3 regions of the Schaedlerella sp. genome follow, and region 2 is predicted to be linked to each of the others. Evidence: predicted binding sites of a transcription regulator. Region 2 holds the regulator's gene; each other region holds the start of a gene.
The links. The regulator NrdR, encoded in region 2, represses ribonucleotide reductase genes. The targets are predictions, from matches to a motif close to CACAANATNTTGTG.

Region 1 (8,245 bases), on a different contig from region 2:
CTATAATTATCCGAAAATGATCGAAAAATACGGAATCCGCTGCAAGATGTTCAGTCCCATCCGCCCGGTGCTTACTACTGCGCAGAATAACCGGGATCACCGGAAGATCTGTGTCATAGACGGAAAAGTCGGGTTTACCGGGGGGATCAACCTGGGGGACGAGTACATCAACCGGCAGGAGAGGTTCGGTTACTGGAAGGATACCGCAGTTATGCTGGAGGGAGACGCGGTGCAGAGCCTGACTATGCTGTTTCTGCAGATGTGGAACGTGACGGAGCGTAAGCCGGAGCATTATGGACGGTATCTCACGAAGCCGGCGGGGAAGCTTCGCCGGGAGCTGGGCTTTGTGATGCCTTACGGGGACAGTCCCTTTGACCACGAGGATGTGGGAGAGGAGGTGTACTGCCATATTCTGAACCATGCGAAAAAATATGTACATATCATGACCCCGTATCTGATCCTGGACAGCAAGATGATGGATGCGCTCTGCCGGGCGGCAAAGAGCGGGATCGATGTGAAGATCATCATGCCGGGGATTCCGGATAAGAAGTATGCGTTTGCTCTGGCAAAGACCTACTATAAAGAGCTGATCAAGGCAGGGGTAAAAATCTATGAATTTACACCCGGATTTGTGCACGCCAAGATTTTTGTGTCCGACAACGACACGGCCACCATCGGGACGATCAACCTGGATTACCGGAGCCTGTACCTGCATTTTGAGTGCGGTGTCTTTCTCTACAATAATCCGGTGGTGTGGGATGTGGAGCAGGATTTCCAGAATACATTGAAGCAGTGCCGCAGGATCTGTGTGGCAGATTTAAAAAAGATCAGTCTCGGAATGAGTATCATGGGCAGGAGCCTGCGGATGATCGCGCCACTGATGTAGGGAGGTTACTGTTCACACCCTTTGGGTGCTCCAGTAACAGTATCCAGCCTATTTTAAGTCGCCTTCGGCGAGAGGCTGGATATTATGGCAAATGTTACTTTATTGACCGGACGCCGCGCAGCAGGGTGCGCGACGCCGTGTGAACAGTAACGTAGGGAGGGCTCTGTCCTGAATTTTTACAAAAAATATTTTACAGATCGGGGAAATTATAGTATAATGCTTACGGCGCTTTGGAGAAGGAGCGCTAAAAGGAGGATCTGAAATGGTTAAAGCAGTAGTTGGAGCAAACTGGGGCGATGAAGGCAAGGGCAAGATTACCGATATGCTGGGGAAGGAATCGGATATCATTGTCCGGTTTCAGGGAGGTGCCAATGCAGGGCATACGATCGTGAATGATTATGGCAAGTTTGCATTGCATACTCTGCCGTCAGGTGTGTTTTACAGCCATACAACGAGTGTGATCGGAAACGGGGTCGCGCTGGATATTCCCAGGCTGTGCGGGGAGATACAGTCTGTTGTGGACCGGGGAGTGCCGTCTCCGAAGATCTTGGTGTCCGACCGGGCGCAGATCGTGATGTCTTATCATAAGCTGTTTGACGCGTATGAGGAAGAACGTCTCGGCGGAAAGTCATTTGGCTCGACCAAGTCCGGGATCGCGCCCTTCTATTCCGATAAATTTGCGAAGATTGGCTTCCAGGTCAGCGAGCTTTATGACGAAGCGCTGCTCAGGGAAAAGTCCGTCCGTGTGGCGGAACAGAAAAATGTGTTCCTGGAGCATCTGTATCACAAACCTCTGATCGATCCGGACGCGTTATATCAGGAATTGATGGAATATAAAGAGATGATTGATCCGTATGTAGGCGATGTATCCCTGTTTTTGCACAATGCCTTAAAGGAGGGGAAGAATATCCTGCTGGAAGGACAGCTGGGTTCTTTAAAGGATCCGGACCATGGGATCTATCCGATGGTCACATCCTCGTCCACGCTGGCAGCATACGGCGCCATCGGCGCGGGGATCCCGCCCTATGAGATCAAACAGGTCATCACGGTGTGCAAGGCATACTCCAGCGCGGTAGGGGCCGGCGCATTTGTCAGTGAATTGTTCGGTGACGAGGCGGAAGAACTCAGAAGACGGGGCGGAGACGGCGGAGAGTACGGCGCAACCACAGGGCGCCCCAGAAGAGTGGGCTGGTTTGACTGTGTGGCCTCCAAATACGGATGCAGGATGCAGGGCACGACAGACGTGGCATTTACAGTGCTGGATGTGCTGGGGTATCTGGATGAGATCCCGGTCTGCGTGGGCTATGAGATCAACGGTGAGGTGACGACGGACTTCCCGGTGACATACCTGCTGGATCAGGCAAAGCCGGTGCTGAAAAAGCTGCCGGGATGGAAATGCGATATCCGGGGCATCAAAACCTATGGGGATCTTCCGGAAAACTGCAGAAAATATATTGAATTTGTAGAGGAACAGATCGGATATCCGATCCGGATGATCAGCAATGGTCCGGGAAGAGAGGATATCATATACAGATAAGGAATCGAAAAGAGGCTTCCTGCGCTTCGGCAGTCAAAAAGACTGCGGACGGAGGCAGGTGTCTTTCAGGCTGGACGGATATTCCCCTGTAAAGAGGAATGTTGTCCGGCCTTTTTTGCTTAACAGGAAGCTTTAATCTCCGCATCGGTTGAAAATAATACAGATGTTTTGTTAAGAATTGTTAGAAAAATTTAAGAATTGAGTCACTTGCTTGTCACATTTGACTGCTAAGATGATACAGAAATGAATAAAGAGGAATATTTCCGGGGGGAGGGCATATAATAGTAAAGCTGGGGTTTATGCGCACAGGAGGTAATTTATGCAGCAGAAAATGAATAGAAAATCGGAGGATACCATGATATCGATGGAAGAGTATTTGAGAAAACGGAATGTGATCAAAGGAAGAGAACCGGAAGAGCAGGAGCGCGGAAAGGATCTACATAGCAGAGGCAAGAAGGAGCCAAAAGGGGAGGAAGCCGGCAAAGGGAATAACGGACAGTGGTATTCCATGCTGGCGCTGGCAGAACTGATGCTGATCTGATCAGTCATCATCATCCCGGTGGTTGAGCCGGGCAACGAGAATACAGGCATACAGCAGCACAGGCAGTAAGATCGTGGCTGCTACCGAGATCTTTAGCAGATCGTAGGACAGCGGGCTGTCTGACAGGGCAAAGATCAGAGTGCAAAGATACAAGGCGGCCAACAGGACGGCGCCGAGCAGGGCAAGAATTTGTTTGATATGTTTCATATGGGGAATTCTCCTTTATTGGTATTCGAGCAGCGAAAAGGCTGACAGTGATCGTGTGACGATATAGTTTGAATTATATCTGAATTTGCTGGAAACTTCAATCAGAAAATGAAAAGGGCATGGACAGCATGAAGAGCTTCCGGTGCCATTTATTATGCATATAGATTAAAATAAGAGTTTACGTAAGAATAAAATTAGTATATAATGATTAAGCGATTTATTTTATGATGAAGGAGTTAAGTACGATGAGTGATAAGAGTTTATTGGAACAATGGCGGGAGATGGCTTATGACCAGAAAAAGACGAGAGAGCAGTTAAAAAGCCTGTGGGATGCGTATTTTCAGGTGGAAAAGGGCGTTTATGAAAAGCTTTTGTCCGATCCGGACACGGAAGTAAAGGGGACGGTCAGGGAACTGGCTGAAAAATATAACATGGATGTTATGACCATGGTCGGTTTTCTGGACGGCATCAATGACAGCCTGAAGGAGGCGAATCCGATCGAGACCATGGAGGAGGATACAGAGGTCAGCCTGGCCTTCGACAAGGAGAAGCTGTATAAGAATATGGTGGACGCAAGGGCAGACTGGCTCTATGAGCTGCCCCAGTGGAATGACATCTATGATGAAGAGACGAGAAAGCGTCTGTTCCTGGAGCAGAGAAAGTCCGGAACCATCCGCAAGGAAAAGAAGATCGGCCGGAATGACCCGTGTCCCTGCGGAAGCGGTAAAAAATACAAAAAGTGCTGCGGAAGAAATGTTTAAAAACAGCCGAATGATCATGATATACAAAGAATATAACACAGAAAAACGGGCATAATGATACTGACTTTTATAATAAAGGAGGAATCATGATGCCGGAATTAAAATGTACCGTACAGACATGCAGGCACAATAAGAATTTCCTGTGTGACCTGGACCGGATCCAGGTCGGCGGGAGCGATGCCAAGCAGGCCAGGGAGACCTGCTGCGACAGCTTCCAGGAAAGATCGGGAGATACGTATTCCAATGTGACAGGAGAAGCTTCTGCTTCCACGAATATCCACTGCGAGGCGAAGGATTGTATGTACAATGAAAAGTGCGAATGCCATGCCGGGAAGATCAGCGTGGAGGGAAGCAATGCCTGCCGCTGCGAATCCACGGAATGCGCGACTTTTGACTGTAAAGGCTGAACGTAGTGACCGGAAGCGTTTTTGGGCTGTGAAGAACAGCGCTGCGGGAAAATCCAGGAGAAACTCCGGATTTTCCCGTATTTTTTCCGGCTGTATAAAAGGGATAGGAAGTTACAATATGAATCAGGATATGGATCAAAAAAATGAAAACGGCGAGGCAGCGGAGCAAAAAAGCGGATATTACATAAACCGCCCCAGCTTCGGCAGCAAGGAAAAGTCCAAGCTGCGGCAGCATCTTACGCGGGAGAAGTCATTGTTTATCGTGATCGTGCTGGTGATCATCTTTTATTTTACAATGCTGCGGCTGGATGATATTTCAAAGCTTTTGTGGATGGTCGTCCGTACGATCAAGCCCATCATCTACGGACTAGCCATCGCTTATCTGCTGAATCCCATCATGAAGTTTGTGGAGCAGCATTTGAGTCAGTTTCTCAAAAAAAGATTTCCAAAATTTGAAAAGGCGCACCAGGTCAGCAGAAGCGTGGGGATCCTGGCGGCAGTCATGTTTCTGATCGCTGTGATCGTAGCGCTGTGCAACATGATGATTCCGGAGCTGTACCGGAGTATCCGGGATATGGCCGTGACGGTGCCGGGGCAGCTCAATGATGCCTTGGACTTCATTACGAAAACGCTGGCCGGGGATTCCACCCTGGAGCAGATCTTTACCCGGACGCTGCGGGAGGTGACGGATCTGCTGCAGAACTGGATGAAGACGGACATGCTGACCCAGGCCAATGTGGTCATGACAAATCTGACAGAGGGCGTTATCAATGTGGTCAGCGAGCTGTTCAATGCGATCATCGGAATTATCGTTTCGATTTATGTATTGTTCAGCAAGGAGACTTTTTCCATGCAGACAAAAAAGATCATCTATGCATTATTCCGTCCGTCCCAGGCGAACATGATCCTGCATCTGACGATCAAAAGCAACGAGATCTTCGGCGGCTTTATCATTGGAAAGATCATTGATTCCGCAATTATCGGGGTTCTGTGCTTTGTCAGTCTGTCCATACTGAAGATGCCGTATACGCTTTTGGTGAGCGTGATCGTCGGCGTGACCAATGTGATCCCCTTTTTCGGGCCTTATATCGGCGCCATACCGAGCGCCATACTGATCATGCTGTCCGACCCGAAGATGGGTATCTATTTTGCGATATTTATCCTGATCCTGCAGCAGCTGGACGGGAATATCATTGGACCCAAGATCCTGGGCAATTCCACTGGGTTATCCGCGTTCTGGGTGGTATTTTCCATCCTGCTGGGTGGCGGACTGTTCGGTTTTGTGGGGATGATCCTGGGAGTACCTACCTTTGCCGTGATCTATTATATTGTACGGATGCTGATCAACCACAGACTGGAGGAGAAGGCTCTCCCCATGGATACAAACTGCTATGATGAGTACAGCTACGTGGATTCGGACGGAACCTACGTACACTCCAATGAAAATGAACTGAGGAAAGACGAGGAAAAGAAAAATGCCGATCAGAGTGCAAAATGACCTGCCGATCAAAGAAGTCCTGGAACAGGAAAATATTTTTGTCATGGATGAATACCGGGCGGCCCATCAGGAGATCCGTCCCATCAGCATCGGGCTTTTGAACCTGATGCCTTTAAAAGAAGATACGGAGCTGCAGATCCTGCGCTCCCTGTCCAATACGCCCCTGCAGACGGATGTGACATTTGTGCGGGTGTCCAGCCATGTGTCCAAGAACACGTCCACCAGCCATATTTACAAGTTTTATGAGCCCTTTGAGGCAATCAAAAAACAAAGGTTTGACGGATTCATCATCACCGGGGCTCCGGTGGAGCAGATGCCTTTTGAGGAAGTGGATTACTGGGAGGAGTTAAAGGAGATCATGGATTGGACCGTGACCAATGTAACCTCCACCCTGCATCTGTGCTGGGGAGCTCAGGCGGGGATCTACTATCACTATGGGATCGACAAGGCTCCCCTGGCGGAAAAAAAATTCGGGATCTTCCCGCATCACGTGCGGAACCGCAAGATCCCTCTGGTGAGAGGCTTTGACGATGTGTTTTACGCGCCCCATTCCAGGCATACGGAGGTGCCCCAGGCGTTGCTGGAACAGGATGAGCGCATGATGATCCTGGCGGATTCCGAGGAGGCAGGGGTCTTTTTGTGCATGGCAAAGGAGGGACGGCAGATCTTTGTTATGGGGCATCCGGAGTATGACCGGATGACACTGGACAGCGAGTATAAACGGGATCTGGGGAAAGGGCTGGAGATTCAGATGCCGGTTAATTATTATCCGGGAAATGACCCGAACAACAAGCCGAACCTGATCTGGCGGTCGCACGCCAATAACCTGTATTCCAACTGGCTGAACTATTATGTATATCAGGTGACTCCGTATGACCTGTACGGAGCGCCGGATTTCAGCTGACTTTGCACCGTTTGAATTGTTTAGATACGGAGGAAAGGAGGAGAATAAAAATGGAGGTATTAAAGTGTATGACAGCAAAAGAGGTTCTGAATTTAATTGACTGGTTAAGAGCGCAGGGGTTCGACAATGATAAAATTGTGGATTGTATTGAGACAGTAGAAGGCAAAAGAAAAGAGCCGGAACAAAAAAAGTCGGAACAGCAGTAAGGTTCAAAAATTTTCACTGATTTTTTGTGAAATTTGCAGGTTGACGGAAATACGGATAAGTGATACACTGTTAAATACTAACCACTTTATCTAGTGGGAAGCTTGAAAATAAGTACTAAATATAGGGATTTGCAGGATTTAACAGGAGGCGCGGGGCATGATCAGTGTAGTGAAGAAGGACGGCACAAAAGAGGATTTTAATGTGCAGAAGGTTGTTGTGGCGGTGAATAAATCTGCTTACAGGGCTTTGGTCACATTTACGGACGAGGAACTGGATTTTATCTGCAGGTTTGTGGAGGACCGGGTGAAGAAGATGAATGTATCGGAGATCCGGATCGCGCAGATGCACAATGTGGTGGAGAGTGCCCTGGAGGCCGTCAATCCGGCAGTGGCGAAGAGCTACAAGGATTATCGGAATTACAAGCAGGATTTCGTACAGATGCTGGATGAGGTTTATAAAAAGAGCCAGTCTATCATGTATATCGGAGACAAGGAAAACAGCAATACGGACAGCGCGCTTGTATCCACCAAGCGCAGCCTGATTTTTAACGAACTGAATAAGGAATTATATAAAAAGTTCTTCCTGACGGTGGAGGAGATCCAGGCCATCCGGGACGGCTACATCTATATCCATGACATGTCCGCCCGGAGAGATACCATGAACTGCTGCCTGTTCGATGTGCAGAATGTCTTGAGCGGGGGCTTTGAGATGGGGAATCTCTGGTACAACGAGCCTAAGACACTGGATACGGCCTTCGACGTGATCGGAGATATCGTCTTGAGCGCGGCGAGCCAGCAGTACGGCGGCTTTACGGTGCCCAGCGTGGACGAGATCCTGGAGCCTTATGCAGAGAAGTCTCACAAGAAGCTGATCCAGAAGTACCGGGATCTGGGACTGGCAGAGGAGAAGGTCCAGGAGGTGGCATGGAAGGATCTGGAGAAGGAGATGGAGCAGGGCTTCCAGGGATGGGAGTACAAGTTCAATTCGGTTTCTTCCAGCCGGGGCGATTACCCCTTTATCACCGTGACGGCAGGCACCCGGACCAGCGAATACGGCAAGCTGGTGACTAAGACCATGCTGGAGGTGCGCAAAAAGGGACAGGGCAAGGCAGGTCATAAGAAGCCGGTGCTGTTCCCGAAGATCGTGTTCCTCTATGATGAGAAGCTGCACGGGCCGGGAGGTCCACTGGAGGACGTGTTTGAGGCCGGGATCGAATGCTCCAGCAAGACCATGTATCCCGACTGGCTGAGCCTCACCGGTGAAGGCTATGTGCCCAGCATGTACAAAAAGTACGGGA
Region 2 (8,245 bases):
CTCGATCTCCGCCGCAGCTGCGGCATCCTCGGCTTTCAGTTCCCGTATGACCAGCTTTGCCGTCTTTTCCCGCTGGGCACGTTCCCGTTCTGCCTGGGACTGCCGCAGATATTCCGGCTGATGCTCCATGGCGGTTTCGTATTTTCCCGCCTTATAATAACGGATCCCCAGCGCTCCGACCACAGCGGCTCGCTGCCGGTTCATATAGGACGGCGCAAACGAATAGGGAACCTTCAGCCCGGCAGACAGCATTTCCCGATAGACCGGCACTCCGTCTCCCAAAAAGACAACCGGCCTGTTGTAATTGTTGAGCCGCCGGATCAGATCCTCCACAGCTATGGCCATCTGCATCCGCAGCACCTGGAAAACCGGGTCCACCTCCCGGGTTCCTTCTTTTTTTCCCGCGCTTGCGGAAAATGTATAGATTCCCGTATAGACCTGATTTCTCCGTGCGTCCATGATGGGACAGATGATATCTCTGCAGCCGTATACCTGGTAGGCAAGCCCGTCTACCGTAGGCACATGGATCAGCGGCTTATCCAGCGCAAGCCCCAGCCCCTTTGCCGTGGCAGAGCCAATCCGAAGTCCGGTAAAGGACCCCGGCCCCCCTGACACAGCTATGGCATCAATCTCCGCCAGATCCAGGTCTGTCATCCGTACCACCTCGTCGATCATAGGCAGCAATGTCTGGGAGTGTGTTTTTTTATAATCCACCGTATATTCTGCTACGGTACGGGTCTCCTCCACAACGGCAACCGAGGCCGTCAGCCCGGAGCTCTCTATCGCCAGCACCTTCATGTCCCGCATCCTTTCTATTCCTGTCTTATCTCACTTTCAAATGATACCGGGCGGCAGATCGATCCGGCGTTCCGTATATCCTCCGCCGCATCACTGTCCCGGCATATGACATGCTCAATCCGTCTGCTCTCCTGTCAGCTCCACCGTGATCCGCCGATAATCAAATCCTTTTTCCAGATCCTTCTCGATCAAAACCCGGGTACGCTTCCGGGGCAAAATCTCTTCGATCAGATCCGCCCATTCGATCAGGGACACACCGTCCCCCATGATGTATTCTTCGTATCCGGTCTCTTCCATCTCTTCCACGCTTCCGATGCGGTAAACGTCAAAATGGTACAGCGGCAGCCTGCCGCCCTCGTAAATCTGCAGAATCGTAAAAGTGGGGCTGTTTACGGATTCGTCAATCCCCAGCCCTTTTGCAAATCCCTGTGTAAATACGGTCTTCCCGACTCCCAGATCTCCTGTCAGGGTGTAGACTTCCCCTGCTTCCGCCAGCTTCCCGAGGCGCATCCCGATCTGAAAGGTGTCCTCCGGGCTTTTTGATTCCAATATCATGCCGTCCTCCGATGCATTTTCCACCTGTACGGCTGCAATCCGAAATCTGAGTTTTATGTGATTTGCCACAGTAAAACTCAGATTTTTGATCAGCAGCCTGCTGCCGTACAGGCAGGGATTTTTTAATGATGGAACAGACGCAGTCCTGTAAATGCCATCGCCATGCCATACTTGTCACAGGCCGCGATCACATTGTCGTCCCGCACGGAACCGCCGGGCTGTGCCACGTATTTTACTCCGCTCTTGTGGGCGCGCTCAATATTGTCCCCGAACGGGAAAAATGCGTCGGACCCCAGAGATACATCGGTCATCTTATCCAGCCATGCCCGCTTTTCTTCTCTCGTAAATACATCCGGCTTCACTTTGAAAGTATTCTCCCATACGCCGTCCGCAAGAACGTCCATGTATTCCTCTCCGATATAAAGGTCAATGGCATTGTCCCGGTCCGCCCGGCCGATGCCGTCCTTAAACTGAAGCCCAAGAACCTGCGGTGCCTGCCTTAACCACCAGTTATCCGCCTTCTGTCCTGCCAGACGGGTACAGTGGATCCTGGACTGCTGTCCGGCGCCGATCCCAATGGCCTGTCCGTCCTTCACATAGCATACGGAATTGGACTGGGTATATTTCAGCGTGATCATGGAGATTGCCAGATCCCGCTTTGCATTTTCCGGAATGTCTTTATTCTCGGTTACTACCTTTGCAAAGAACTCATCGTCAATCTTTAATTCATTTCTTCCCTGTTCAAATGTGATCCCGAATACTTCCTTGTGCTCCAACGGCGCCGGCTCATACGCGGGATCGATCCGGATCACGTTGTAATTGCCTTTTTTCTTCTGCTTTAACAACTCCAGCGCCTCCGGCTCATAGCCCGGCGCGATCACACCGTCCGACACCTCCCGCTTGATCAGCCTTGCCGTATCCACGTCGCACACATCGGACAGGGCGATAAAGTCGCCGAAGGAGGACATCCGATCGGCTCCTCTGGCTCTCGCATAGGCGCACGCAAGGGGAGAGAGCTCTCCCAGATCATCCACCCAGTAGATCTTCGCCAATGTTTCCGACAGCGGAAGCCCGACTGCAGCGCCTGCCGGAGACACATGCTTGAAGGATGTAGCGGCCGGAAGCCCGGTAGCCTTCTTCATCTCGCTCACCAGCAGCCAGCCGTTGAACGCGTCCAAAAAGTTGATATATCCCGGACGCCCGCATAATACTTCAATGGGAAGGTCGCTTCCGTCCTGCATATAGATCCTGGACGGCTTCTGATTCGGGTTGCAGCCATATTTTAATTCTAATTCTTTCATGTTACGACTCCTTATTTATTTTTATTCACAATTCTGGTTTCGTATGTTCCGCTCTGGATGTCAATATATCTCACAAAGAGCGACACCTTATTCTCTTCATTCAGGCTGTCCCACAGAAGCTCCGTGAATGCTCCCATGTCGTCCGGTATGGAGATGAGCTTCGGCTCTCCTTCAAAACTGGGCAGCGGATCTCCGTCGTGCATATACGTATGTATAAAATGACCTTCTCCCGCAGACGGATTCTCATACGCAAATGTATACCGATTGCAGCCCGCCGGATTGCCGTGATTGCTCTTTAAGATCGACATGGCATAATTATAGTTTCCATTTTCCACATGCATGATCCCGGAGATGCGGGGTGTATAGTTGGGTACGTCCGGTTCAAATTCCCTGGACCGCAGCGACTGTTCGAACGTCATCTGTCTGTCCATGCCTTCGTAGATCGTATCCGTCTGATCCCCATTGGTCACAATGGTCTTGTTGCCGAGCACGCGCACCGGCGCATAGATCACCAGGCTTGGATCCGTCAGCTTGGCCGGGTCAAACGCCTGAGTGCGGATCCCTTCCCCGTCTTCCACGAAGATGCGGTTCCTGCTGTTCACGCTGCGCCCCATGATAAAATATGCCGCAGCCGCTTTTGTCCCATCCGCGCTTTTTCCAAGGATGATCCCTCTACCCGGATAAGAATTGTTCTTTAACTCCTGCTCAATGGATAACATGTTCATAAGATGCCTCTCCTTTCCTTCGAATATGTCCATTATACCTGTGATATCCTGCAAGTTCAATAATAAAAATATCTTTTTTCATTATTTTGGAGATCATAGGTTAATGTGCGCGCCCGGCCAGGGTGTGAACAGTAACGAACATAGGCAATGCTGTCTCAAACAATCCTATCGTATTTAAAAAGCAGCTTTGAATGCTCTGGAAAAAAATAAACCTATGCACATGAAAAGGGAAACCACAGCACAATATTGCCGCACGTTTCCCTTTTCACATCCAAAGGTTTCATTATAATTCACGCAAATTACATGTTCAATATCGCCACTATTGAATTTCTTTGAAACGGTTCAATGAAGATTTTTTATAAAGTAGAAATAATGATATATAATAGACTTCGTTCTTTCAAAAAAAAGAAAACCCTAAGAGAATCTGTCAACTCATTCTCTCGGGTTTTAGATCTTTAATTTATGTCATCTCTGAAAACAAAAACCCCCGGAAAAGCCTGTCCAATGGCAGGACCTCCCCAGGGCAGCCAACTACGCTTCTTTTTTTCTCTGCTCATTGATAAAGCCTTCGACCTTATTTTCCGGAATGCCGAGGGCATATGAAAACTCACTGTAAAGCGCATGCTCCAAAAGCTGCTGATACTTCTTGTCCATACTTGTCACACCGCCGCGATGCTCTGTACGCTTATAAAGGGTCTTCAACACCCGGATCCAGTTCTCCGGCAAATATCCGGAGATGCAATTCTTGTATTCCTGCTCCCGGGTCTTTTCACTCTGCACCCACAGAATTTCAATATCATCCATCCTCTTGATCAAACCCAGCACCGCTTCCCGTTCAATGGGCTTGCGGATATTGGTATCGTCATCAATGGGGACATAGGCCCGGTCCTTCGCATTTCCCACGGACTGCAGAGTATAATACTTCTTCTTTCTATCCGCAAACATAAAATCCAATGTTCCTACATCTTCAATCCGATATACACCCTTACACTTATAAACTACTGCATCACCTTGATTATGCATACACATCCTCCTTCCTTATCAGATCAGAAACGTTCTCATTTGCACATTTACATTGGATCTTCATGCCCTTACGTCCGGTAGAGTAAACTTCTGCTACACTTTATTGTAGCACTTTTTTTTACCCGAGGTAAGGAGATTTTTTTAAGGAAGGTTCAATTTTGTTAATTATGCACCATAGATACAGGATCTTTTTTGTGAAAAATGCCCTCTGATATTTTCCCGTGTGGTTCTGGCTCTTTGTGATCTCAGACCGAAATACCTTCTGTCTTTTAATTACTCTAAGAACATCTTCAGTTCTTCCATAAATGTATTGACGTCCTTAAACTGCCGGTATACGGATGCAAACCGGACATATGCCACCGGATCCAGAGTTTTCAGCCGCTCCATGACGATCTCTCCGATGAGACTGCTGGGGATCTCCTTCTCCTCCCGGTTGACGATCTGCAGCTCAATCTCATCCACCGCTTCCTTGATGGCGTCTGCCGGTACCGGCCTCTTGTAGCAGGCGCTCAGCACCCCGTTCTCGATCTTGGAGCGTTCATACTGCTCCCGGTTATTATCCTTTTTGATCACAATCAGCGGGATCGTCTCAATCTTTTCATAGGTTGTAAACCGCTTCCCGCATTCATCGCAGCAACGGCGGCGGCGAATGGAATTGTTCTCTTCTGCCGGCCGGGAATCAATGACTCGTGTATCCGAATTTCCGCAATAGGGACATTTCATAATATTATCCGCCTTTCTTCTGTACTCTACATACATGTTTCAAAAGGAACTCGATACTGCTGCCGACAAATACGCCAAGCCGTCGGCACTGCCGCATTCCAAAATACATACGGCATATCTTTATTATACACAATCCGCCCTGTATTTGCATTATATTTTTTTCAAAAATTTTTCTTCCCGTATTTCTACAAGGATAATATCCGGTCCGATCCGTTTTACACAGTGAAATGGAATCACGTATTCACTATCCGTCCCCAAAAAGCCGCAGATCTTCCCCGGTCCCGGCACGATCAGCGCCTCGATCTGCCCGCTGCCGCAGTCAAATTCCAGATCCACCACACAGCCCAGCCTTTTGCAGTCACAACTATTGATTACTTCCTTTTCCCGGAGTTCACACAGCCGCATACCCGTCTCCTGACAACGTATTTCCACTTGCTTTTACCATATGCAAAAAATCCTCAAAAGTTTACTCGTCATCTGGAAAAATTCATTTCTATCAGCATTGAACTGTCAAAGACACTTGTAGATAGCAGCTTTATATATTCTTCGAACAATATTTTTTGCAATACCTTTAATTCCATAAGTCATCTGATCAGCAAAAACAAAAAATGTAAATACTACAATGCGAAAGAATATATCAATTTTAAGCCGACAGCCGTCAATGAAGAATTCGAACAATTATGTGATAATCTTGAAACATTAATCCATAGTATGATTAATGCTACAATCAGTCAAAACCCTGGCTGTGTTTTTATTATGGCCGGGCTAGTTGCCCGTTTCTTTTCTATTATGGAAAATCCTGATCTATATCAGAAAGAAATTATTCAACTTGTGGGGTCAAATGATGAAAATCTCATTCACCAGATCACCAAAATATTTGAAAAAAATAAGGGTAAGATCAGTCGGGCTGAACTAGTATAACCCACGATAATTATCCACACCTTTCACTTGTCTAAATTTTCATCTGCTGCGTCAGCTTCAATCGACGATGCTACCGGCATCGCCTCATTCAGCTTCCTTGCACATAAAAATTTATCCTGCGTGTAAGGTAGCGGTAATTATCGTGAGTTATACTAGAATGCCTCATGCATTATAATGCTGACTATCTAAACAGAGTCGTAAAAAAATCGACAGGTTTAACTCTCGTAGAATATGGGCAGCTTTTTCGGCTGCAGGAGGCAGCCGCGTTACTTATAGAATCAGATCTAAGTATTTATAATATAATGTCGAAATCAGGTTTTTCAAATCGCAGTTATTTTAATAAAATTTTTTTAGGAAAATTTGGAATGCTTCCAAATGAATACAGAAAAAAGCATAAGTCCTCAGAATAACATACAGACACAGAATATTTACTATGATTCCCCTTTTATATGAATATAAAAACGCCGGGATAGTATCGTAAAAATACCATCCCGGCGCGGTTTTCTTTTCAGATTTATAAGAGAAGATTCTTTCGAATGAAAAGCCATATCTACAGCTATTCTGTCACAACACCCTTCTGCAGCATCACATTTGCGTACAGAGCGGATTCCCCGGTCGCAATGATCGCATAAGCTGTCTTTGCCTCATCGTAGAACGCAAAGCGCTCGATATTGCCCACGCAGTCCGCGCCGCGGGAATCATGTTTTGCGATGATCTCCTTGTAGGTATCCCAAATTGGAGTCTCCACATCATCTCCGGGCATCACTTCCATCAGGTTCACCGGCTTCTCCACATAAGTATCCAGCGGGAACACCTGCAGGATGGCATCCAAAAGCTCAGGCACGCCGTGGCCGTCACAGCGGATCACGATCGCGTCCTTTCCCATGGATTCCGCCGGAAAGTTCCCGTCAGAGATCACCAGACGGTCACTGTGCCCCATCTCGCAGAGCACCATCAACAATTCCGGAGACAAAATTTTCGGAATTCCTTTTAACATATTCTATGTCCTCCATAATCTTTCTTCATACGATACTTGATATCACATTACTTGAGCGGCATCCCGCCCGCAAAAACAATCCCGGAATGCCGCCTGCCTCATACTATCTGTTGGATGATAAAATCGTCAAAAGTCCTTTGGCATTTTTATCATTTGATGGTCTTATATAATGGTCCGTAAGCCTGGCATGCTCTGTAGTCAGCGCCTTCCTTGTCCATGCCGAATGCGTTCCAGGATGCAGGACGGAAGATCTTCTCTTCCGGTACGTTGTGCATAGCAACCGGAATCCTCAGGATGGAGCACAAGGTGATCAGGTCTGCTCCGATATGTCCGTAGCTGATCGCGCCGTGGTTAGCGCCCCAGTTGTTCATTACATCGTATGCCGTAGCAAATGCGCCTTCTCCTGTTGTCCTCGGCGCAAACCAGGTACACGGCCATGTATAGTCGGTTCTCTTCCAGAGTACGTCGGTTACTTCGTCCGGAAGATGTACAGTCCAGCCTTCTGCGATCTGCAGCATCGGTCCTAAATTCTTCACCAGATTCAGGCGGATCATGGTCACAGGCATCTCTGCTTCTGTAACGAATCTGGAGGAATATCCGCCGCCCCGGAAATATCCAAGGTCTGCATAGTTCCAGGTAGTCGCCTTCATGATGGCTTCCTGATCTGCCTCTGTTACTTCATACCACGGCTTCATCACGCCGTTTCCATTGGCGTCCTTTGCCTGTCCATTGGCATCCAGACATGCCGCGCCGGAGTTGATCAGATGGATAAATCCGCCGGCTTCCTTTGCCTTTCCTTCCAGCTCATAGCCGCCTGCCGCTTTCTTCACTGCCTCAGGGCTCCAGTATGTACGAACGTCTGCAAAAATCTGCGGGGAATTGGTAAGCAGCTTGTTGAACAGCATTCCAAGGCTGTTGAGTACATCGTTCTCGGTCGCCAGGATATAGGGCTCTCTTGCTCCGTTCCAGTCAAAGGAGGTATTGAGCATCGCTTCCGGATAGTCGCAGTTCGGATAGAAGTCTGTCCACTGTCTCTGTCCCTGGAAGCCGGCAGCGATGGCATTGTGGCCAACCTTTTCTTCTTCGCAGCCCTCCGGCAGATTGTCGTTTCCGTTCATCAGGTCCTTGATGATACACATCATCTTTACAACGAATTCCCAGTCAGAATCCTTTGCATCGCGGCTCTTCTGCAGCTCTTCCGG
Region 3 (8,245 bases), on a different contig from region 2:
ATCGCGGATACCGATTCCATCACCGTCTGCTCGGTATTTCTCGTATTTGCCGGAAATATCTGCCTGAGTGGTGTTGCCCGTCTGTTTTCCCGGCACATGGCGGAGCTGGAGCAGACGCTGTACCTGAACCTGAAACAAATGGTCTGCATCCGGATGCTGGAAGCCGGGATTCTGGATCTGGTGATCCTGTATATTCTGACCGGACTGACAGGCCGGTTCAACAGTGCGGGGACAGGGGCGTATCTTTTGTACATGCTGGTTCCGTTCCTCTGGTCGGATGTCCTCTATCTGCACATGCTGACTGCCTTTCGGAACGGACTGGCCGGCTATCGGCAGATCTCTGCCGGAATCCTGTGCGGCCTTCTCGCGCTGTTTCCGGTGATGCTGGAGGATGCATATGAGGCGGCGGCCCTGCCCTGGTGGCGCGCATTCGGGCTGGCAGGCGCATTGCTGCTGGGAGCGGAAATCTATGGGATTCTGGGAAAAATCGAAGGAGGAGACAGCTTATGCCTGAATTAGTGATCGACAGAGTAACAAAACGATTTAAACATAAAATCGCGGTGGACACCGTTTCCCTGCGCCTGCGCAACGGAGTCTACGGATTCCTGGGGGCAAATGGAGCCGGGAAGACCACACTCCTGCGGATGCTCTGCGGCGTGTTAAAGCCCACCTCGGGGGAGATCCGCTGCAACGGAACGGAAATCCGCATGCTGGACGGGGAATACCGTTTCCTTCTGGGATATCTGCCCCAGGATTTCGGATATTATCCAGATTTTACCGCAAAGCGATATCTGGAATATCTGGCCGCCTGCAAAGCGGTCCCCAAAGATCTTGCAAAAGAAAAAGTACAGGAAATGCTCCGGCTTGTGGGGCTGGAGGGAGAACAGAAGCAGAAGATCAAAACCTTTTCCGGCGGCATGATCCGCAGGCTGGGAATTGCCCAGGCACTTTTGAATGACCCGGAGATCCTCATACTGGACGAACCTACCTCCGGGCTGGATCCTAAGGAGAGGATCCGTTTCCGCAATATCATCAGCGCCCTTTCCAAGGGAAGGATCGTGATCCTGTCCACCCATATCGTATCCGACGTGGAATTTATCTCGGACCAGATCCTGCTCATGAAGCAGGGCTGCATCGTGGAGCAGGGAACCTGCCGGGAGGTGACCGGCAGCGTCCGGGGGAAGGTGTGGGAGTACATGGCGGGGCCGGAGGAGGCGGACCGGATGAACGACACGTTTGCGGTCAGCAATCTGAAAAATGAAGGCGACAGGGTGTATCTCCGGATAGTTTCCGACACCTGCCCATGTGAGGGCGCCGCGCCGGCAGAACCGGGGCTGGAGGATGTCTATCTGTATTATTTTGGGACGGACGAAATATGCAGGAACGCGGACAGGAGTATTTTTCTGCGAGATATGCATCAATGAGATCATGATGCTGTATGGATATTTGTCAGGCAAAGGAGAATGAAACATGTGGAAAATATTTCAGGAAGAGTTTTATAAGATCGCGTCCAAAAAGATTGTCTGGATCGGACTGTTCTGCCTGCTGGGTTTCGTAAGATACCGGCTGGCAATGGTTGTGGATGAGTACACCATGACGACCGGCCGGGAAACAATCTGCGGAAAAGAAGCGATCGCAAAGGATCAGGAGCTGACCGCACAGTATGCGGGGCCTCTGACAGAGGAAAAAGTTCAGACTATTTATGAAAAATACGGATTTTTCTATATTAACAGTGAAACAGGGGAACAGAATGGAAACTACTGTAGTCGTTTCATCACGGAGCGGATGACTAACAGCAGGCAGTTGGAAGAACCGGCTCTGGATGATATCCAGTTCTATCAGGGCAGTGACTGGGAAAACAATGCGGCGTATCTGTTGGAAGACGGCCTTCGATTCGATTATGTATATGGATGGGACGATCTGGCAGAAACGTACGGTATCATGGTGATCTTTTGTCTTTCCGCTTTATTTATGATCGGATTATCGTCGGTATTTTCTGAAGAATATTCTTTGAAAACGGCGGACATCCTTCTGACTACCCGGCGGGGGAAGGGCGGCGGAATCTGGATGAAAGCGGCTGCGGCCTTTGGATTTACACTGTCTATTTATTTTGCGGTCACAGTCTATGTGTGGGCAATTTATCTGAACGTATTCGGAACCCAGGGGCTGGATGCGTCTTCCGTCATGATCGGGTGGGGCAATCGTTGGGGATACTGCCCGGATACGGTGGCTGGCTTTCTCCTGTACCAGTTCTGGCTGGGGCTTGCCGGGATGATTCTTCTGACCGCTGTAGTTCTGGCGGTTTCCGCCCTCTGTAAAAATGCATTTCTGGCGGTGGTGCTGTCCCTGACGCTGTACCTCATCCCAGTGGTATGGCTGAAGCTGATCGGCCCTATGCGGATCTTTGGGCATACGGTGACAAAAGCGGTCTCACATTTTATGGCTTCCATGCCGGTTTATCTGACTATGACCTGGGACTTCGGGTTCCCGGCAGAACAGGTCATGATGCATCTGGCGATCGCGCTGGCGGTGGGAGTGGCTGGTGTGTGGCTGGGGTATTGGCGGTATCGGGGGTATCAGGGGTGAGGGGAGTGCCTGATATATTCACAAAAAACAACAAGGGGGGAATGAAGCCGGTGTACTGGACGAAAACCAGGAACCGAAGCTGTCCTATGATACATTGAAAAGGCTGGAAAGGCAGCTTGGGATCCAAAAAATTAAATGAAGCGCTTACTATATATTAAGCAAAAAGAAAGCCTGCGGAACATTCACACAACGTTCCACAGGCTTTCTCCATGCTCTCTGAGCCATCTCTGCGCCGTCTTATAATCCGGCAGCACGGATGCCACAACGGCATAAAAAGCGGGAGAGTGGTTCATCTCCTTCCTGTGTGCCAGTTCATGCACCACGATATAATCCAGCACATCCTCCGGCGCGAAGATCAGCCGCCAGTTAAAATTCAGATTCCCCTTGCTGCTGCAGCTTCCCCACCGGGTCTTCTGCTCCCGGATAGAAATGCGCCCGTATGTCACCCGCATGATCGAAGCATAGTAAGCAGCCTTCCGTGTAAAAATATCCCGGGCCGTTTCCACATAGCGGCGGCGCTCACTTTCCGGCAGCGGCGGCGGAGCCGGTGCTGCCTGCGCGGCGGCTTTTGTCAGATACTTCAGGATCCACTCCTGCTTTTCAATCAGAAAACGTTCGACCGCGGCCCTCGATGTGCGCCTCGGGGCACGTACCTTGACCTGTCCGCCGGAAGTGATCTGGACAGCCAGAGTCCTTCTGGAGCTGTAGATGAGTTCATATCCGTCCGGGTATTGTGTGCCGGAACGCTCCGCAAGCTGCGGAAGCCTGTCCGCCAGAGGACGGGGAAAAGGCTGTATTGCCATAAAATGATCCCTCCTGCTTGATTTTATATCTAAATTTGATTTTGTTTCCATTCTACCATAGAAATATATATTTTGTATCTGTTATTCTTTGATTTTTTACGCAAAGTAGTATAAAATGTAGATAAGGGCGGGCAGTTTGCTTTAGAAAAATACATTCCAACTGTACAGATGGGATGTATTCAGGAGAGAAGGGATTAGATGGCAGAAGTCAGAAAGCACATCGTCTTCCACGGCCGTGTACAGGGCGTGGGCTTCCGGTATACGGCAAAGTATCTGGCATTGTCCCTGCATTTGACCGGATGGGTGAGAAATGAATGGGACGGCACGGTGACGCTGGAGATCCAGGGAAGGGAGCCCCTGATCCAGAAGCTCCTTGTAGGACTGAACAGCAGTCAGTTCATACGGATTGAATGGATGGACACAGAGGAGATTCCGCTGGAGCAGGAAAGCTGCTTCAAGGTTCGGTGATTTTGAAATCGACAGGAGGAGATAAAAATATGACGGAGGTAATGGAAGATATAACAGTAGATGAAAAGAGAGACATGTTACTGGAAATGTTGGCGGACCTTTACACGATCAAGGCGGCAAACAAAGAGGAAAATGCAGTATGAGACCACAAAATCAAGATTACAGAGAAACAGCTTGAAATTTTAGGCGTTACAGATTTAGCAGACATTAAGCCATAGTTCAAAAAGCGGAGTATTGCCGCTCCGCTATAATCGTTCAAAGGGAACGGAGGATAAAAACCCGGAATGGAGAAAGGATGAGTAATATTGAAACTAGGTTTTATTGGAACTGGAAACATGGCCGGAGCGATCATCGGCGGGATCATCAAGACCGGACTGATCCCTCCGGAGGAGATCATCGGATCTGATATATCGGCGCCGGGCCGGGAACACATGCAGAATATCTATGGGATCTATGTCACACCGGACAACCGCAAGGTGGCGGAACGGGCGGAGGTCATATTCCTGTGTGTAAAGCCGCAGTACTATTCGACCGTCATTGCGGAGATCAAGCATGTGATCTCCAACAGGCAGCTCGTGATCAGCATTGCTCCGGGCAAGACGCTCGGGTGGCTGGAGGAGCATTTCGGAAAACCGGTCAAGCTTGTGCGCACCATGCCGAATACCCCGGCCATGGTCAGCCAGGGAATGACCGCTGTCTGCCCCAATGACTGTGTAAGTAAGGAAGAACTGGAATACGTGGTCAGCATCCTCAAGACGATCGGGGAGACGGAGGTCATCCCGGAAAATCTGATCGACGCGGTGGTGGCGGTCAGCGGAAGCTCCCCGGCCTATGTATTTATCATGATTGAAGCTATGGCGGATGCGGCAGTGGCGGAAGGGATGCCCCGTGCCCAGGCATATAAGTTCGCGGCCCAGGCGGTCTATGGAAGCGCAAAAATGGTTCTGGAAACAGGACGGCATCCGGGCGAATTGAAGGATATGGTCTGCTCACCGGCAGGGACAACCATAGAAGCGGTGCGCGTCCTGGAGAAAAAAGGCTTCCGCAGTGCGCTGATCGAGTCCATGAAGGCATGCGCGGAGGTGTCGCGCAACTTGTAAATGTGGGTAATGATTCAGAACAGGCAGCAACGGGCCTTTGATCTGACGTCCTGAACAGCCGCAAATGAGTTTTCAAGAGTGCTCAAATATGAAAGGGGGAAGCGGAATGAACATACAGGGACTGCAGAAACTTACGCTTTTGGATTATCCAGAAAAAGTGGCATGCACGATATTTACCGCAGGCTGTAATTTCCGCTGCCCGTTTTGCCATAACGCGTCTCTGGTGACTCATATTGACCTGGAAAGGAATATCCCGGTCGAGCAGGTCATGAATTTCCTGAAAAAACGCTGGCGGGTGCTGGACGGCATCTGCATTTCAGGAGGAGAGCCGCTGCTGCAGCCGGAGCTGGAGGATTTTATCCGCGGGGTCAAGGAGATCGGCTACAGTGTGAAGCTGGATACCAACGGCAGCAATGCCCGGCTTTTGAAGCATCTGGCAGAGGAAAAGCTTTTGGACTATGTGGCCATGGATATAAAAAATGCTCCTGGGAAATATGGGATCACCATCGGGATTCCAGACTACAATATGGAAGAAATCTTCCGGAGCGTGGATTTTCTGATGTCAGGAACGGTTCCCTATGAATTTCGCACCACGGTCGTGAGGGAATTTCACAAGCGGGAGGACTTTTCCGATATCGGAAGGTGGATCAAGGGGGCGCAGCGATATTATCTGCAGAGCTTCCGGGTATCCGGCGACCTGATCCGTCCGGGACTGCGGGCGTATACGAAGGAGATTCTTGTCCAGGCGCTGGAGGTGGTCCAGCGCAATGTACCCAATGCAGAGCTGCGCGGGGTGGAATGAATCACAAAAGTTCATACACCATATGCCCTGGCCAGAGGTGCGCTGAGGCATTTTAGCTACATGTTATACCCTGTGCGATCACCACACTGACTGGTCGAGAGGATGCTCGTAAAGTTGGCATTTCATTTGAAACAGGAACCCAGATTCCTACATTTTCTGGGAATTTTTTAGAAAGGATTGACAACGAATCCGATTTTGACATGCTATGCGGCTTTTAATACCAAAAGGCTGCTGAAAAGCATTGAATAATGGGAGTTTCGTAGAAATCCGCAGCCATATCTGCAAATATATGGAATAAATGGAAAAAATCAGAAAATTTACGTTTTTCTGTGCGAGATCATTGAGAATTAAAGAAAGTTTTGCTGTGGATACTGACTATACATAAATTATTTCATAATAGAAAAACAACAATATCTGGTTGCTTTCGCTAAAAACAGCACAAGATATTGTTGTTTTTTTATTTGACAGGAGGATTATATAGTGTTAGAATAATTACTGTTCACACTTGTACCGCACACATTGTGACAGGGGTACAGGGGGATACAATAACGGTTGGAATATGCAGGATGCCTGGCAGAGATGCCGGGCAGTCATTGTCTATTTTGTATGTTTTGAAGCTGTATTCGCAAGAATGTATGGGATTGATTTTTCGTACCGGGACGGTTTCAGACCGTGAGTCATCATTTTTTACATTTCCTGCATACCGTTTAAGACAGAAAGGGGAGCGCGCATATGTATCAGGTTACGAAGAGAGACGGTAAGGTTGCGCCGTTTGATCTGTCCAAGATCAGCGAGGCAATCCGCAAGGCATTTGAGGCGAAAGAGAAGGAGTATAATCAGGACATTATCGATCTGCTGGCATTGAAGGTGACGGCGGACTTTGAACCAAAGATCAAGAAGGGACTTGTATCTGTGGAGGATATCCAGGACAGCGTGGAATCCATGCTCATCCGGGCAGGTTACGCAGATGTGGCTAAGGGATACATTTTATATAGAAAGCAGAGGGAGAAGATCCGGAATCTGAATTCTACCCTGCTGGATTACAAGGATATTGTAGACAGTTATGTAAAGGTGACGGACTGGCGCGTGAAGGAGAATTCCACAGTGACCTATTCCGTGGGCGGACTGATCCTGAGCAATTCCGGCGCGATCACGGCTAATTACTGGCTGTCAGAGATCTATGACGAAGAGATCGCCAAGGCGCATAAGAATGCAGACATCCACCTTCACGACCTGTCCATGCTGACCGGGTACTGCGCGGGCTGGTCTTTGAAGCAGCTGATCAAGGAAGGGCTGGGCGGCATCGTGGGAAGGATCACGGCGGCTCCGGCAAAGCATCTGAGTGTGCTCTGCAACCAGATGGTCAACTTCCTGGGGATCATGCAGAACGAATGGGCCGGCGCCCAGGCATTTTCTTCATTTGACACGTATCTGGCGCCGTTTGTAAAGGCAGATCATCTGACCTATCCGGAAGTGAAGAAGTGTATCGAATCCTTCGTTTTCGGCGTGAATATTCCGTCCAGATGGGGAACCCAGTCGCCGTTCTCCAATATCACGCTGGACTGGACCGTACCGAATGACCTGGCCAACCTTCCGGCGATCGTAGGCGGAGTGGAGCAGGACTTCACTTATGGAGACTGTAAAGAAGAGATGGATATGGTCAACAAGGCATTTATCGAGACCATGATTGAGGGCGACGCGGAGGGCAGAGGCTTCCAGTATCCCATTCCGACCTACTCCATTACCAGTGATTTTGACTGGTCTGAGACAGAGAATAACCGTCTGCTCTTTGAGATGACTGCAAAATATGGTACGCCCTATTTTTCAAATTATATCAACAGCGATATGGAACCCAGTGACGTGCGGAGCATGTGCTGCCGACTGCGCCTGGATCTGCGGGAGCTGCGCAAGAAGTCCGGCGGCTTCTTCGGAAGCGGGGAGAGCACCGGCTCTGTCGGCGTTGTGACGATTAATATGCCGCGTATTGCGTATTTATCAGAGAATGAAGAGGAATTTTATACCAGGCTGGACCGGCTGATGGACATTTCAGCCCGCTCCCTCCACATCAAGAGGGAAGTCATTTCCAAGCTGCTGGATGAAGGACTCTATCCATATACAAAGCGGTATCTGGGCTCCTTTGACAATCATTTTTCCACCATCGGCCTGGTGGGAATGAATGAAGCCGGCCTGAATGCAAAATGGCTCAAAAAGGATCTCACGCATCCGGAGACACAGCAGTTTACGAAGGATGTGCTGAACCATATGCGGGAACGCCTGTCGGATTATCAGGAGATGTACGGAGACCTGTACAATCTGGAAGCAACCCCGGCGGAGTCTACCACGTATCGTCTGGCCAAGCATGACGTGGAGCAGTTCCCGGATATCATCACAGCAGCGGAGGAATGCGGCACGCCGTATTATACGAACAGCTCTCATCTTCCGGTGAGCTATACGGAGGATGTGTTCGAGGCGCTGGACATTCAGGA

Region 1: nrdD (anaerobic ribonucleoside-triphosphate reductase) is a predicted target of NrdR. The motif match lies at 7,030-7,043, and genes of this name have one in related genera.
Region 3: ACTOY7_RS06165 (ribonucleoside triphosphate reductase) is a predicted target of NrdR. The motif match lies at 6,197-6,210, and genes of this name have one in related genera.

The regions. Positions count from the first base shown of each region.
Region 1 is NZ_JBQIKP010000007.1:42,056-50,300, reverse strand. It holds gene cls (cardiolipin synthase) at 1-886, shown strand, start outside; gene ACTOY7_RS05345 (adenylosuccinate synthase) at 1,149-2,423, shown strand; gene ACTOY7_RS05340 (hypothetical protein) at 2,743-2,964, shown strand; gene ACTOY7_RS05335 (hypothetical protein) at 2,965-3,171, opposite strand; gene ACTOY7_RS05330 (SEC-C metal-binding domain-containing protein) at 3,417-3,932, shown strand; gene ACTOY7_RS05325 (DUF1540 domain-containing protein) at 4,022-4,339, shown strand; gene ACTOY7_RS05320 (AI-2E family transporter) at 4,458-5,837, shown strand; gene metA (homoserine O-acetyltransferase MetA) at 5,815-6,741, shown strand; gene ACTOY7_RS05310 (hypothetical protein) at 6,792-6,947, shown strand; gene nrdD (anaerobic ribonucleoside-triphosphate reductase) at 7,105-8,245, shown strand, end outside.
Region 2 is NZ_JBQIKP010000023.1:20,627-28,871, forward strand. It holds gene tsaB (tRNA (adenosine(37)-N6)-threonylcarbamoyltransferase complex dimerization subunit type 1 TsaB) at 1-798, opposite strand, end outside; gene tsaE (tRNA (adenosine(37)-N6)-threonylcarbamoyltransferase complex ATPase subunit type 1 TsaE) at 913-1,353, opposite strand; gene ACTOY7_RS11680 (phosphoribosylaminoimidazolecarboxamide formyltransferase) at 1,476-2,654, opposite strand; gene ACTOY7_RS11685 (IMP cyclohydrolase) at 2,666-3,379, opposite strand; gene ACTOY7_RS11690 (CarD family transcriptional regulator) at 3,911-4,402, opposite strand; gene nrdR (transcriptional regulator NrdR) at 4,676-5,125, opposite strand; gene ACTOY7_RS11700 (PRC-barrel domain-containing protein) at 5,276-5,530, opposite strand; gene ACTOY7_RS11705 (helix-turn-helix domain-containing protein) at 6,211-6,456, shown strand; gene ACTOY7_RS11710 (RbsD/FucU family protein) at 6,603-7,043, opposite strand; gene ACTOY7_RS11715 (L-fucose isomerase) at 7,193-8,245, opposite strand, start outside.
Region 3 is NZ_JBQIKP010000008.1:86,889-95,133, reverse strand. It holds gene ACTOY7_RS06200 (hypothetical protein) at 1-519, shown strand, start outside; gene ACTOY7_RS06195 (ABC transporter ATP-binding protein) at 507-1,424, shown strand; gene ACTOY7_RS06190 (ABC transporter permease) at 1,471-2,586, shown strand; gene ACTOY7_RS06185 (M48 family metallopeptidase) at 2,769-3,389, opposite strand; gene ACTOY7_RS06180 (acylphosphatase) at 3,588-3,857, shown strand; gene proC (pyrroline-5-carboxylate reductase) at 4,163-4,957, shown strand; gene ACTOY7_RS06170 (anaerobic ribonucleoside-triphosphate reductase activating protein) at 5,064-5,759, shown strand; gene ACTOY7_RS06165 (ribonucleoside triphosphate reductase) at 6,492-8,245, shown strand, end outside.